3 regions of the Bacillus sp. PK6-025 genome follow, and region 3 is predicted to be linked to each of the others. Evidence: predicted binding sites of a transcription regulator. Region 3 holds the regulator's gene; each other region holds the start of a gene.

The links. Region 3 encodes Rex, which represses fermentation and respiration genes when NADH is low (regulators of the CRP and FNR family bind a similar motif). Its sites were predicted from a motif close to TTGTGAAATATTTCACAA; they were not measured.
Region 1: M1D67_RS01920 (L-lactate dehydrogenase) is a predicted target of Rex. The motif match lies at 2,446-2,463, and genes of this name have one in related genera.
Region 2: M1D67_RS10865 (YwiC-like family protein) is a predicted target of Rex. The motif match lies at 2,519-2,536, and genes of this name have one in related genera.

Annotation. Positions count from the first base shown of each region.
Region 1 is NZ_CP096509.1:349,313-354,472, reverse strand. It holds gene M1D67_RS01925 (L-lactate permease) at 1-1,394, opposite strand, end outside; gene M1D67_RS01920 (L-lactate dehydrogenase) at 1,444-2,403, opposite strand; gene M1D67_RS01915 (nitrate/nitrite transporter) at 2,854-4,059, shown strand; gene M1D67_RS01910 (hypothetical protein) at 4,148-4,348, opposite strand; gene M1D67_RS01905 (cytochrome c biogenesis CcdA family protein) at 4,383-5,084, opposite strand.
Region 2 is NZ_CP096509.1:2,071,971-2,077,130, forward strand. It holds gene M1D67_RS10845 (DUF438 domain-containing protein) at 1-448, opposite strand, end outside; gene M1D67_RS10850 (DUF1858 domain-containing protein) at 445-669, opposite strand; gene M1D67_RS10855 (TIGR04053 family radical SAM/SPASM domain-containing protein) at 779-1,882, opposite strand; gene M1D67_RS10860 (cyclic nucleotide-binding domain-containing protein) at 1,995-2,462, opposite strand; gene M1D67_RS10865 (YwiC-like family protein) at 2,612-3,334, shown strand; gene M1D67_RS10870 (Crp/Fnr family transcriptional regulator) at 3,380-4,093, opposite strand; gene M1D67_RS10875 (nitrate/nitrite transporter) at 4,240-5,160, opposite strand, start outside.
Region 3 is NZ_CP096509.1:642,038-647,197, forward strand. It holds gene tsaD (tRNA (adenosine(37)-N6)-threonylcarbamoyltransferase complex transferase subunit TsaD) at 1-15, shown strand, start outside; gene M1D67_RS03250 (ABC-F family ATP-binding cassette domain-containing protein) at 255-2,180, opposite strand; gene moaC (cyclic pyranopterin monophosphate synthase MoaC) at 2,326-2,832, shown strand; gene M1D67_RS03260 (redox-sensing transcriptional repressor Rex) at 2,836-3,480, shown strand; gene M1D67_RS03265 (twin-arginine translocase TatA/TatE family subunit) at 3,519-3,692, shown strand; gene tatC (twin-arginine translocase subunit TatC) at 3,699-4,475, shown strand; gene M1D67_RS03275 (YdiK family protein) at 4,520-4,711, opposite strand; gene M1D67_RS03280 (CPBP family intramembrane glutamic endopeptidase) at 4,711-5,160, opposite strand, start outside.

The DNA.
Region 1 (5,160 bases), 290 kb from region 3:
GCTTGCAGGTGGCCGAATAATGCATTGTTGCTGACGACTGAACCTGTGATAAACACGCCGATCCAGCCCAATACGGGACTGACGAACGGAAAAATATCCCCTGCTTTGGCAAGCGCCAGTCCAATGGTTGAACTCAATCCGGCATAATTGGCCAGGTTTGCAAAACCCATCACAAAGCAAATGGTCAGAACAGGAAGCCACAGTTCCTTGACCGTCTCTTTCAGGCTGGAAAGTCCTCCGCGGAAACTGATGTTTCGGCTCAGCACAATCGTGAAGATCACGGCGATCAGTATCGCCGTACCCGTTGCTGAAATGAAGTCAAGCTTCATCACGGCATCAAGCGGTGCCGGTTCCGGAGCGATTGGCGGCGTTTTCAGCACTTCCCGGTGAAGAAAAGGCATGTTGAATAAAATCGTCGATTGTTTCAGCCATCCGCCTTCCTGAAAAAGTCCTTTAAAACCGGGCAGGCTCCACACCGCAATGACGGCGGTCAAGATATAAAACGGAGACCAGGCTTTCATAATGTCTGCTGCATGATATTTTTCAGCGGGTTCATGTTCATTCCCGGTTTCTCTGTATATGTGACGCGGCTGCCACTTTTTCAAAAACAGCGCCAGCGCTCCCATACTGATTAAAGCGGCCAAAATGTCCGCAAGTTCCGGCCCCAATCCAATCATCGTTAAAGTCTGCACCGCCGTATAGCTTCCGCTTAATACAAGGAGAGCCGGCAGCGTTTCCCTTATTCCTTTAAACCCGTCCAGTATGAAAACGAGCAGGAACGGGACAAAGAAAGTGATGAACGGCAGCATCAAAGCGAGCGTTCTGGAAAGCTCAACCGGTGTCAAGCCTCCCATCTGTGCTCCTGTGATTACCGGAATTCCGATCGCTCCAAAGGCGCCGGATGCCGCATTCGCAATTAAACATAGAGATGCCGCTTTTAAAGGTTTAAAACCAAGCTCGACAAGAAGAACGGCGCTGATCGCAATCGGCACGCCGAAGCCTGCCGCGCCTTCCAAAAAGGCGTTAAAACTGAACCCGATCAGCAATAACTGAAGCCGCTGGTCAGACGAAATCCCGGCAATGCTCGCTCTGATCACTTTAAACTTTCCGGTTTTGACAGAAATTTTGTAAAGCCATACAGCCATCAGGACAATATATCCGATCGGCCAAAGACCGTTTGCAATTCCAAGTAAAACGGCTGAGACAGCTTTCGCAGCCGGCATGTGAAAAAAGAAAACCGCTACAATAAAGCTGACCGCCAGCGTCAAAAATGACGCGATGATTCCTTTCATCTTCAGCACGGTCAATGCAAGGAGAAAGAAAAGAATCGGCAGAATGGCGGCAAAAGCGCTGATAAACAGATTCCCAAACGGATCGTATATCTGCTGCCACATTTTCATCATCTCGCAATCTTCATGATGTTAGTATCTTCATGATGTTCAGTTATGCCTGCAGTTCAAAATGCGGTTTTAAAATTGCTTTTAACACACCTGCGCTATGCTTGAATTGCTGTTTTTCCTTTTCATTCAGGTCGAGCTCAATAATTTCCCTCGCTCCGCATCGGCCGACAACCGCCGGAACTCCGATATAAACATCATTTTCCCCAAATTCGCCTTCAAGATGTGCGCTCACGGTTAAAATCGCTTCTTCATTGCGGTAAATCGCTTTCGTAATACGCGCGAGGCTCATGGCAACTCCGTAGTATGTCGCACCTTTTTTCTCGATAATGTGGTAAGCGGCGTTTTTAACATTGTCAAACAGTTCATCAAGATCTTCTGCTTTGTATTTCTCATTTCTTTTCAGCAAGTCGCTGACGGGAACTCCGCCGATATTCGCGTGGCTCCAGACAGGCAGCTCCGTATCTCCATGTTCACCAATGATGTAGCCGTGGGCATTGTGGGCAGCGACACCGAAATACTCGCTGAGCAAGTAACGGAAACGGGCTGTATCAAGTGTTGTACCGCTTCCGATCACGCGTTCTTTCGGAAGTCCGCTGAATTTCCAAGTCGCGTAAGTCAAGATGTCGACCGGGTTTGTAGCGACAAGGAAGATGCCGTCAAAACCGCTGGCCATGACTTCTCCGATAATTCCTTTGAAAATTCTCAGGTTTTTTTCGACAAGATCCAGACGGGTTTCACCCGGCTTTTGGTTTGCTCCGGCGCATACGCAGACAATGTCGGCGTCTTTGCAGTCCTCATATGTGCCGTACCATGTTTTCACAGGATGTGGGGCAAATGCTTTACCGTGGTTTAAATCCATGACATCGCCCATTGCTTTGTCTTTATTTAAATCAATGATCACAAGTTCGTCTGTGATACCTTGGTTAATTAACGTAAATGCATAACTGCTTCCAACAAAACCCGCACCGATCAAAACTGTACGGTTTACTTTTTGGTTTCTCATGACTCATCATTCCTTTGCCGTTTGTTTTAAAATCTAAGCTGTTTGTGAAATTCTTCACATTCATATTGTGCAATACTTCACATACTTTTTCAAGTGATATACATTTTTATTTATGTCTATTTTGTGTCTCTACATACTTCTTCCTTAAATTTGTACATTTTTTGGTAAAAATATGCCTTACAGCTAAAGAAAAATTGGTAAACGTGCTGCAAAAGACTGCTTTATCTGCAAGTGCATCAGGCCCATTCCAATCTAAGTTTCCCCTTTTCAACAGTCATAACACCTCAAATCTTCAGCAACATTCAATCATCGCCGGGTATAATGCCGTCCAAATTAACATTTTAAATATTCAATCTTTTAGTTTGTTAGTAAAGCTGACAAAAATACTGCCAACCCTATTCTATTTTGTCATGATAAATTCTAGAATCTATCGGATGGGGAGTGTTGCAATTGAAATTGGCGGATTTGAGGAAGAGCGGACACGCGCCTTCCTTGTTGTCATCTTTTTTATATTTCGATGTCAGCTTTATGATTTGGGTGTTGCTGGGGGCGCTTGGTGTTTATATGACGGCTGATTTTGATTTATCTCCATCACAGGTCGGATTGATTGTCGCCATACCTACTTTGGCCGGATCGTTTTTCCGGATTGTGCTCGGCATTTTAACCGACCGTTTCGGACCGAAAAAAACGGCTATTGGCGGAATGCTGGTGACGATGATTCCGCTGATATGGGGGTGGCAGTTCGGTTCATCGGTCGCCGAGCTGTATATCATCGGAATTTTACTCGGTGTGGCAGGCGCAAGCTTTTCCGCATCCCTGCCAATGGCGAGCCGCTGGTATCCGCCGCACTTGCAAGGCCTTGCCATGGGGATCGCCGGAGCGGGAAACAGCGGAACACTGCTCGCTACACTATTCGGCCCTCGCCTGGCGGAGCAAGTGGGCTGGAACGGCGTCATGGGATTGGCGCTGATTCCTCTGATACTCGTGTTATTCAGCTATTTCCTTATGGCAAAAGAACCTCCGAATCAGCCGGCGCCTAAACCGCTCAAAGACTATTTTGCTGTTTTCAAAGAAAGGGACACTTGGTATTTTTGCCTTCTCTACAGCGTAACATTCGGAGGTTTTGTCGGCTTGTCCAACTTTTTAAGCTACTTTTTTGCATCCCAGTATGCCGTTCCGGCGGTAAGGGCCGGCGAATTTGTCACGCTCGTCGTTGCATCGGGAAGCTGCCTCCGCCCTGTCGGCGGGTTGATTGCCGATAAAATCGGCGGCGTGCGTCTGCTGCAATTCCTCTTTATCGGGGTGGCTCTGTGCATGTTCTCAGTCAGTATGCTCCCATCTCTTGGCGTTGTCACAGCCGCATTATTTATCGGCATGGGCTGCCTCGGGATGGGGAACGGCGCGATATTCCAGCTTGTACCGCAGCGATTTCAGCAAGAGATCGGGATGGTGACGGGAGTCGTGGGCGCTGCGGGGGGAATCGGCGGATTCTTCCTCCCGAATATTCTCGGAACGCTGAAGCAAATCACGGGTACGTATTCAAGCGGATTCCTCACCTTTACCGTTATCGCATTTTTGGCACTCGGACTGCTTTTGCTTGCTCAGGCCGGATGGAAAAAACAGTGGAAAACCGAGGAGAAATCAATTCGAATATAAAGGGAGCCGCTCGATTCTTTTCGGGCGGTTTTCTATTCCTGCCAGGACCGTGACGATTGGATGCTCGTGTGAATAGAAGCAGCGTATATCACCCTGATCCTCCCGATTGTTGAAATGAAGATTCAAGCACTTTTTTCGCGAATTCCAGCATCCCGCTATCGAGCGGGTAAAGCCCGTTTGGCTCTTCAGATTTGCGAACCTTCCAAAATCGATTGGCTAAATCCTCATGTCCCTTAAATGAGTGATCAAACAAGCACATGATATCCTCCGCGATTTTGCTGTTTTTCACAATCTTACTCACATAATGCGGCGCGGGAAGCTTTTCAAAAGAGATTCGTCAAATTCGAATACCAGATATTCATCCATATCATGTTGTCCGTATAAAGCAGGATGCCGATGACGATCATCAGCGCGCCGCCGATTTTCATGAGCATATTCGAATATTTCATAAGCGGCCTGATGTTTCCGATAAAAAACGCCATGAGCAAAAAAGGAATGGCAAAACCTAGAGAATATGCGGTGATCATCATGAATGCGCTCCCAAAATCAGGGTTCTGAAAATTTGCATATGCGATCGTTCCGAATATAGGCCCGATGCACGGCGTCCATCCCGCCGCAAAAACCATTCCGACAAGCATTGAATTCAACAAGCCTATTTTCCCTCTTCTAAACGAAAGGCGCCGCTCCTTCATCATGAAAGCCGGCCGGAAAACGCCGAGGAGGAACAGGCCCATGACGACGACAAATATTCCGCCCAGCATGCGGATCAAGTTATGGTATTGCAAAAACAGCAGGCCAAACGAGCTGGCGGAGAAACCCAATATGTAAAAAATTACAGAAAAGCCGACCAAAAAAGCAGCCGCGTGAATCATCACCGATTGTTTGATGCGCTTTGCATCTCGGTCTTTCAAATCGCTGACCGAAATCCCGGTGATGTAGGAAATAAATGATGGATACAAAGGCAGGCAGCACGGAGAAATAAACGACAGGAAACCGCCGCCGAATGCCAGCCATAAAGCGGCCATATACTTCCATCCCCTTCATGTTTATATATTTTTTACCATGTGATTCTCTTTCTCTAGCATAACATAAAAAACCGCC
Region 2 (5,160 bases), 1.4 Mb from region 3:
CATCGGCGAGCAAGTTTAAGTCTGTGAGCAGCTTGAGAATGTTGTCGCGGTGATCTTCTTTTTCAAAACGTTCCAAATGAAGCTGCATTTTAAAGTTCAAAAGGAGGTCGATTTCTTTATTTTCTTTCATAAAAGTATGAACGGGATGGCCTGGCTGCTTATCGGCGTCAGCGCGGTGAATGTCTTCAATCGATCCTTTAAACACAGCGGCGTGAACGGAACAAAGCTCTTGAATTTCTTCGGGGGTAATGCCTTCTTCCTTCATTAACGCCTGTTCCAGCTGAGCGATTTCTTCAGCATTGACTGAACCGAACGCCTTTTCAAACCGTTTTTTGACGTCGGCAAGCGGTTTTCCTTTATGAAGGTCGATGATGATTTCTTTCAGAAGCTGCTTTTTTTCCTCTGGCAGACCTTGCTGCGTTTCCCGGTTGTTAATCATTTCGCTCATTGTTTTTCTCCTTTCCAAACGGGGTCAAATCCGTGCGCTTTCAATATGTCTAAGACATGCGGCCATTCGATTTGCATCATTCGTGCGCCTTTCGGAATCGTCACGATACGCCCGGCTGTTTCCAGCATGCCGGGCTTCGTTATGTTTTTAAACCCGGCTTCCTTCATCACGGCTTTTAGTTCAGGATGCAATGTGCAAAGTTCGTATACGGAATCGTTCAAATCAATTTTTTTATTATGCAGAGGGATCACATCCTTTGATAGTGATGATCATTCTCATCTATACCGTAATACAAGTATGCTGAAAAAAATGTGACGTACATCACATTTTTCAGCGCAAAGCCTTCGGAATATAAATACAGCTCGGGTCGCTTTCCAGATAATCGCCTGTCAGAGCATAGGCACGTGAGCGCGAACCGCCGCACACATGGCGGAATTCACAGACGCCGCATTTTCCTTTAAATCCGTCCGGATTTCGCAAATCCTTAAAGATCGGTGATTCGCGATAAATCTCAGCCAGCGGCTGTTCGCGGATGTTTCCGGCTTTAAACGGCAGGAGTCCGCTTGGATATACATCGCCGATATGGGAGATAAACATAAAGCCGTTGCCATCGTTCACACCTTTCGGAGCCCGGCCCAATCCGCCGATCGCATCCATTTTCCCTTTCTGCAATGCGTGTTCATAGCGGATTTTCATGTTGGGGTCTTTCGCTTCCCGCATTTTTTGTTGAATAACGACCCGTCGGTAGTGCTGGGCTGCTGTCGTTTTGATGTCAAAAGGCGCTTCTTTTGCCAAACGGCTGAGCCAAAGAAAGACTTTTTCATGGTCCACCGGCGAAATCATATCTTCCCGCTTCGCGCGGCCTGTCGGGACGAGAAAAAATACACTCCATAATACACAGTTCAATTCTTCGATCAGCTTTGCCATTTCATCCAGGTAATCGATGTTATAAGCGGATATAACGGTATTAATCTGCAGAGGCAGATGGCATTCATGAATGTAGCGTATGGCCTTCATGGTCAGGTCAAAGGAACCGTCCGTTCCTCGAAAATGATCATGAATCTCTCGGGTTGGGCCGTCCAAGCTGAACGCCCATCGGGATAAGCCGATTTCTTTTGCTGATTGAATCGCTTCTCTTGTAACATTCGGCGTAGCACTCGGGGTCATGGAGACGCGAACCCCTTTTTGGACGGCATACTCAATAATGGCGAATACGTCGTCTCTCATTAAAGGGTCACCCCCTGTCAGCACGAGGAGGGGATTGTCCATCGCATGAATTTGATCAATTAAATCTTTTCCCTCTTTCAGGGTGAGCTCCCGCGGATCGCGTTTATTTTGAGCCGATGCCCGGCAATGAAGGCACTTGAGCTCGCACGCTCTTGTCAGCTCCCAAATGACGATAAACGGAGACTTGTCGAAATCGCAATGTATCATCTTTCATCTGTCCTTTCGTTTGCATTCATGTGTATCGTAGCGGAAATGAAAAAGAAAAAAAGTTAAGTAGATCACATTTAGAAAAGGAAGGGAAAGAAGGGGGAGGCCCTTCTCACGCGTCGTCTTCTGCGGAGGAGTTGAGGTAACGCAAAAAAAGCTGGTAGGAAAAATACAAATTCTGCTGAAGCAGCATGAGAAAGTTCGTCTGTAATTGGCGGTTATAAGTCATCATTTTTTTGAAAGTATGAAATGGAATTTCAAGTACGGCGGTTTCTGCGGCAGTGTTGACTGAAATAAACGGAGATACGAAAGGTTCGCCTTTTTGATCAATAGGGAAAACATCGCCTTTTTCCCACTCGGCGATCGTTCGGGATTCTTCTGGAAGTCTTCTGTCAGAAAAATGAACTTCCCCTTTTAAAACAAAATAGACGGATTGCGAATGAAGGAACGATCGCGAATGCTGAGATGGCTGGATATCGATCACCTTCCCGTTTTTCAGCAGCCTTTTGATGATCGGAAGGGGTACCCCGAGAAACATAGGAAGATTTTTCAGAAACAATAAGTAGTCAAACCGGTCCATGGTATATCCTCCTTCTATATATTAGCATTTAGTATAAAGCGCCGGGCTGGAGGGCGCAGTGATTTATTTCACACGCCTGTATGCAAAATGTCACTGTGTAAAAAAGACGAAACTTTTATAATGTAATAGAAAAGAAGGGAGGATGCGTGATGAAAGTGTTCATACCGAAGCAGCACGGCGCCTGGGCGATGCTTGTCATCCCGTTTGTTCTCGGCATGTTCGCCGGGGGCGCGGATGTAAAGCATATTCCGCTGTTCTGCGGATGGCTGTTTCTATATCTAGCGGCATTTCCGGCTACGATGATGGTGAAGAAGAAAAATATCGTTTACTATCAAAAATGGGTTCTCATCTACGGCATTCCGGCCATCGTTTTCCTGCTTATTTCGGTCTGGCTGGAGCCGCGGCTCGTTTTTCTCGGGCTGCCGCTGTTTCCGCTCTTTCTCATCAATCTTTATTATGCGAAAAGAAACAACGACAGGGCGCTTTTAAATGATATTGCTGCAATCCTTGTTTTCAGCGCGGGCGGGCTTGCAAGCTTCTGGATGGGAGCGGGGAAGCTTGATGGTGAAGCATTGTTTGTTTTTATCCAGTCCGTTTTGTTTTTCACAGGGAGCGCCTTTTATGTCAAGTCGATGATCCGCGAAAAGAAAAACAATCGGTTTAAACTTTATTCATGGGGATACCACGTATTCCTGCCGTTCATCTCGCTGGCCGCGGGGGCAGGATGGGCCGTGCTTGGTGTAGTGCCGAGCAGTTTCAGAGCGTGGTTTTTACATGGAAGGAAACTGTCGATTAAGACAATCGGAATCTCAGAGCTGGTGAATGCCTGTTTCTTTATGGCCGTGTTGATCGTTTTTCTGCTGCAAACGTAACAAACAAGGACACTGTGCTTCATGTCCTTGTTTGTTTTCGTTTTTTCAGTCGATATTGCAGATGTCGAGCGGGCAGTTTTCACAGTCGATTTCGCGTTTTAAATAGTTGAGCTGATGAATGACGATTTTTCCCGAGTCCTCAATAGAAATGACACCGTTCTTCCGGAGGTCGCTCAGCATGCGGTTGATGCTCTCCCTTGCGGCGGCACAGAATTTCGCCAGATCCTGGTTCGTCAGCACAATATTGATGAGAATCCCGTCGCTTCTTGTGATGCCGTAGCTGTTTGCGAGACGGATCAAGGTGGAGTAGAGCGCGCCTTTTTTACCATTCAGCAAAAGGTCGCGGATTTTCGATTGAATCTTTCGCAAATGCGTGCTCATCCATTTCATAAACTCAAACGTCAGTGCACCGTTTTGTATGAGTTCTTTTTCAAGCTTATCTTTATTGATGACCAACACTTCGCCATCAGAGAGGATCTTTGCGCTCAGCATATATTTCGCATCTTCTGTAAAAAGCGTAAGCTCCCCGACAATATCATTTTTTTTGCACATTCTGAGTGTCAGTTCTTTGCCATCGGACGTCAATTTGCCGATTTGGACAAGTCCCGACTGAATAAGATACAGTTCCTCCGCATCCATCCCTTCTTGAAAAAGGAATGTGTCCTGCCTGATTTTTCGTCGTGTACTGATTGATTCCAGCAAGTGATGCAGATCGTCTGAGAGCAAATCTGTGTCTGATTTTCTAACAGAAATATTCATTGAGCGTCACCCCTTTAGCAGTTCTTATTTTAACGTTAAATAAGGCTGAGTGACCTTTTAAATATAAACAATATTGTGAACTTATGAATAAAGTCCCAAAAAAGAGCCTGAGCACATCAGCTCAAGGCTCCTTTTGCAGGAAAGGTTTATAAATGGTTCGTCTTCGTTTTGGTCGATGTTTTGCTCACTTCCTGAAAATACATCCAGACCACGATCACAAAGCTGGCAAGGGCTGCTTCTGACAGCGCCATGAATCCGATCGCATAATGGCCGGTTGCCTGAAAAACGCTTGACAGGATGAGTGGCGGGAAGAATCCTCCCAAGCCGCCCATCGCTGATACAATCCCATTGACGATGCCGGCCTGATTTGAAAAATAAAGCGGCACAAGCTTAAAGATGATCCCGTTTCCAAGACCGGCGCACACGGCAACGGTTAATACCCCAAATCCGTAAAGTCCGAGGCTGGGTGAAAAGGCCAATAAAATCCCTGACAAGGTACAGCCGGCAAATACATACATCAACAGCTTCAGCGGGTTGAATTTGTCCGCGAGCCAGCCGCCGACAGGCCTCAGAAAAGTTGCGACAGCGATAAATCCGGCGGTTCTAAGCCCTGAATCAACGGGATCAAGCCCGAAGTGATTAACAAGAAAGTTCGGAAGATAAATCGTAAACGCGACGAAAGATCCGAATGTAATGAAGTAAAACAAGCTTAAAAACCATAATGTCTGATTTCGGTAGACTGCCTTCATTTGCTCTGTTACAGAAACCGTCACTTTTGTTTCTTTTCGATCTCCAAGGATAAAGTTCAATAAAGCGAATACGGCGACTAACACGATGTACATCCGCACCGTATTTTCCCACCCGGCTGTCTTTGCTACGACAGGAGCGGCAAACGTGGTAATCGCTGTACCGACGTTCCCGGCGCCGTAGATCCCATTGACAAACCCGTGTTTTTCTTTAGGGTAGTATTTCGGCAATGATGTGACCCCGATGGAAAAGACCGCTCCGCCGATGCCGAGGAAGAATCCGCCAAGGATCAAGTCGAACAGCGAATCGGCTGTGCTGAT
Region 3 (5,160 bases):
CTGACGTCTTATTAAAACCTCACGCTCTGTGAGGTTTTTTTGCCCGGGAATAGTTATTAACAGGTTATTAACATATATCCACAGTCTTGTGTATAATGTTAAAAACCTTAATTTACAGACCTTTTTTACCTGTTAATAATGTGTATAAATATTATGTTTTTTGTGGATATTGTGGGTAAATCGCTTTCTTTCTTTTAAATAAAGGATTTTAATTGTGGACAAAAAAACCGCTCCGGCTTGGAGCGGTTCATCCTTTATTCATTTGTAGAGAGTGTTTCCCATTCTGTTAACAGTTGTTCAAGCTCCTCATTCAGCCGTTCATTTTCAGAGTGGATTTCCTGGACCTTCTCATGGTCTTGGAAGACGGCGGGGTCACACAGGAGCTCCTCATTTTTTTCGATCTGTTCTTCAATGTCCGTAATTCTTGTTTCGATTTCTTCAATCCTTCGCTGCCGCTGGCGTTCTTTTCTTTTCAGCTCTTTTTCTTCCTCATAGCTCTTTTTTGCGCCAGGTTTTTCGGAAGCGTTTTTCTGATGCTCTTCCGTCTGTTTTTCTAGTTCTTTCAGTTCAAGCTGCTGCGCTTTTTTTTCTGTGTAATAATCGTAGTCGCCTAAATATTCTTCTGCTTTGTCGCGGGAAAGCTCCAGTACTTTTGTCGCGATCCGGTTGATAAAATAGCGGTCATGGGACACAAATAATATCGTTCCCGGGTAATCGATCAAAGCGTTCTCCAAGACTTCCTTGCTGTCCAGGTCGAGATGGTTTGTCGGCTCATCAAGAATAAGGAAGTTCGCTTTTTGGAGCATCAGCTTGGCGAGGGCAAGCCTTGCTTTTTCGCCGCCGCTTAACGCGTGTATAGGTTTTAATACGTCTTCTCCCGAAAACAGGAAGTTGCCGAGGCAGGTCCGGATATCCTTTTCATTCATTTCCGGATAATCGTCCCAAAGCTCGTCAAGCACGCGTTTTGACGACGTCAATTCAGCCTGTTCCTGGTCATAGTAGCCGATTGAGACATGGGAGCCTGTCGCGATTGTTCCCGATACCGGCTGCAGCTTTTGAATCAATGCTTTTAAAAGGGTTGACTTGCCGATTCCGTTCGGTCCGACCAGTGCAACGCTTTCCCCGCGGGTGATGTGAAAGTTCAATGAACGGAGAAGCGGGGGCTGCTCCTGATAGCTTACTGTCAAGCCTTCCACCCGCAGTACATCGTTTCCGCTTTGCCTTGTAATTTCAAAGCGGAAAGACGCCGACTTTTCATCTCCGAGCGGTTTGTCCATGATCTCCATCCGTTCAAGCTGCTTTCGTCTGCTCTGCGCCCGTTTCGTCGTCGAAGCTCTAGCCAGATTCCGGTCGACGAACTCCTGCAGCTTGGTGATTTCGTCCTGCTGCTTTTCATAAAGCTTTGTTTCCTTTTCCAGCTGTTCGGCTTTTAATTGGAGATAAGAGCTGTAGTTCCCGGTATATTTTTTGCTTTGGGACCGGCTGATCTCGTAAACTTGGGTAACCACTTTGTCAAGAAAGTACCTGTCATGGGAAACGATTAAAATCGCTCCGCTGTAATTTTGCAAATATTGTTCAAGCCATGTCAGGGTATCGATATCCAAGTGGTTTGTCGGTTCGTCCAAAATGAGGAGGTCGGGTTTTGTCAAAAGCATTTTTCCGAGGGCAAGCCTTGTTTTTTGACCTCCGCTTAAGTCCTGGACGCGGACGGAGTCGTCAAATCCCGCAAAGCCGAGCCCGTGCATGACGGATCTGACCTCTGCCTCATATTGGTAGCCGCCTTTGTCCTTGAACTCCTGCTGAAGCCTGTCATACGTCTTCATCAATGATTCAAGCATGTCCGGTCCGGCCTGCGCCATCTTTTCCTCGATCGCGCGCATTTCTTGTTCCATTTTTTTCAGAAAATCAAATACCGACAGCAATTCCTCTTTGAGCGTCAGCTTGGAATCGAGGCCGGAATGCTGGTCAAGGTAGCCCATCGTCAAATCTTTCGGCTTGATGATGTCCCCCTTTTCATATGAAAGTTTTCCTGCGATAATCTTTAGAAGAGTCGATTTTCCGGCGCCGTTGCGTCCGACGATCGCAATCCGGTCCCGAGATCTGACTTCGAGTTTTATATTCGTTAAAATCGTATCGGCTCCAAACGATTTTGAAAGTTGGTTCACTTGTAAAATCATCATGATCTTTCACCTCTTGTCTGCTATTTTAAGTGTAGCCTATCACTGCGCAGTCAGCAAACATTAAGTGAAGTCTGGAAGATTTTAGCCAAAGAAAAAGACAGAATGAAAAAAATAGTGTATGATCGTTATAAGGAGAGTTCAGAACATGAATGAGTTTACACATTTTAATGAACAAGGCAGAGCCAAGATGGTTGATATAAGCGAAAAGGAAGCTTCAGTACGCACAGCTGCGGCTGTTTCAAGCGTGTCTATGAATCGAACAGTACATGAAAAAATCAAAAACCGGGAAATCGGAAAAGGCGATGTATTGTCGGTGGCGCAAGTGGCCGGAATCATGGCCGCAAAACAGACATCCGCCATCATCCCGATGTGCCATCCGATCGCTCTGAAAGGAGTCGACATCGCCTTTCGCTGGGAGGAGAAAGAACAGAAGAGCATCCTGCATATTCAATCTAAAGTGAAGACCAAAGGGAGCACAGGTGTGGAAATGGAAGCGTTAACTTCGGCCTCCGTATGTGCGCTGACCGTATATGACATGTGCAAAGCGGCGGATAAGGGAATGGTGATAGGACCGACCTTTCTTCTCGAAAAGACAGGCGGGAAAAACGGTGACTATAAAAGGGAAAAAGCTGATGTAGACATGGAGGATTAGTTTATGAACATGGATCATTCAAAAATTCCGCAAGCGACAGCGAAACGGTTGCCATTATATTATCGTTTTTTAAAAAACCTTCATGCATCCGGAAAACAGCGTGTATCTTCCGCTGAGCTGAGCGATGCCGTCAAAGTCGATTCTGCGACCATCCGCAGGGACTTCTCGTACTTCGGCGCGCTCGGAAAAAAAGGATACGGCTACAATGTCAATTATTTGCTGTCCTTTTTCAGAAAGACGCTTGATCAGGATGAAATGACGAACGTAACGCTCATTGGCGTGGGGAATTTGGGGACAGCCTTTCTCCATTACAATTTTATCAAAAATAATAATACAAAAATCGCCATGGCGTTTGACATCAATGAGGAAAAAATCGGAACCGAGGTCGGCGGTGTTCCCGTCTATGATCTGAATAGACTTGAAGAGCATATGACGGATGATATCCCCGTCGCCATTTTGACGGTACCGGCTCAAGCCGCACAGTCGATTACAGACAGGCTGGTGGAGCTTGGCATTAAAGGCATTCTTAATTTCACGCCGGCCCGCTTGAATGTGCCGGAACACATTCGCATTCATCATATAGATTTGGCGGTTGAACTTCAGTCGCTGGTGTATTTCATGAAACATTATTCAATGCAGGAAAAGTAAAACGGAAAACGAAAAATAAAGGAAAGGGGGCAGGCTTTATGCCAATCGGTCCTGGAAGCTTTATTTTAATTGTCGTGGTGGCGCTTCTGATATTCGGCCCGAAAAAACTTCCCGAGCTGGGAAGAGCAGCGGGAAACACGCTGAGGGAGTTTAAGAATGCGACAAAAGGTTTGGCTGACGACGATTCCGATAAAAAGAAAGAAGATCAGTAGGATAGGATGACATTTATGAAGGAAAGAGAAATGTCGCTGATAGAACATATCACAGAACTACGCAGACGGCTTGTGATCACTTTTTTCTTTTTTGTTTTATTTGTTGTGGCAGGCTTTTTATTGGCAAAGCCGCTGATTATCTATCTGCAGCAGACGGATGAAGCGAAGCTGCTGACGCTCAACGCGTTCAAGCTGACCGATCCTTTATTTGTGTACGTGCAGTTCGCTTTCATCATCGGCGCCGTCTTGACTTCGCCGCTTGTTTTATACCAGCTGTGGGCTTTCATTAGCCCGGGGCTGTATGAAAAAGAACGAAAAGTGACGCTCAGCTATATTCCGATATCGATTATTCTTTTTTTAGGCGGCATTGCCTTTTCTTACTTTATTTTATTTCCGTTTGTCGTGGACTTTATGACGAGAGTCTCAGATGATCTGAATGTCAACCAGGTCATCGGAATACACGAATATTTTCAGTTTCTGCTTCAGTTGACGCTTCCTTTTGGCTTATTGTTTCAGATGCCTGTGGTCATCATGTTTATCACAAGGCTCGGCCTCGTGACGCCGATGTTTTTGGCGAAAATCAGAAAATACGCATATTTTGTGTTGTTCGTCATCGCGGCCCTCATTACACCGCCTGAGCTTTTGTCGCATTTAATGGTCTCAGTGCCATTGCTCATTCTTTATGAAATCAGTATCGTGATTTCAAGAATATCCTACAGGCAGGCGCAAAAAACAATGATTCAAGAGGAAAATCAAGCGTTTTTGAACGACCATACTAAATAAGAGCCATTCTTTTTCAGAATGGCTCTTTTCCTTCACAAAAAAGGCTATTGATCTTTTCGTTTCATCTTGCCGGCCAGGGCGAACATTTTAAAGGAAATGCTGATATTATAGGCTGCGAAAAGCATCAGCAGGATCGTGTAAAAAGACCACATGCTTCCGGGCGAGGTTGCCGCCAGATATGTAAACAGCACACCCGTTAATAAATAAATCGCTCCCCAGAATTTAGGGCTTCTCATCATAGAAATCCTCCAATAATCATTTGCATTTTCTCGACGTGTTTCAAATATTCTTCAATAGGCTCCCGGAATGTCTGCAGTAAGACGACGAGCGTATTCATGGCGACATGGGCGAAAATAGGCACGATAATCCGGTTGGTTCTGACATATAAAAAGGAGAATGTGAATCCCATTGCTGTATAAATGAGCAGATGGCTGAAATCCAAATGGACGACCGAGAAGAGCACCGAACTGAACAAAGCGGCAATGAAAAAATTCGTTTTCTCATAGATTGCACCGAAAATGATCTTTCTGAAAATGATTTCTTCAAGAATCGGTCCGAATACAGAAGAGACAAACACCATCAGCGGCAATGCGGTGATGATTTCCATGATCCGCTGCGTATTTTCCGATTCCGGGTTGACCCCGAACAAGTACATTTCGATCGAAGCGGCAATTGACTGCGAAAA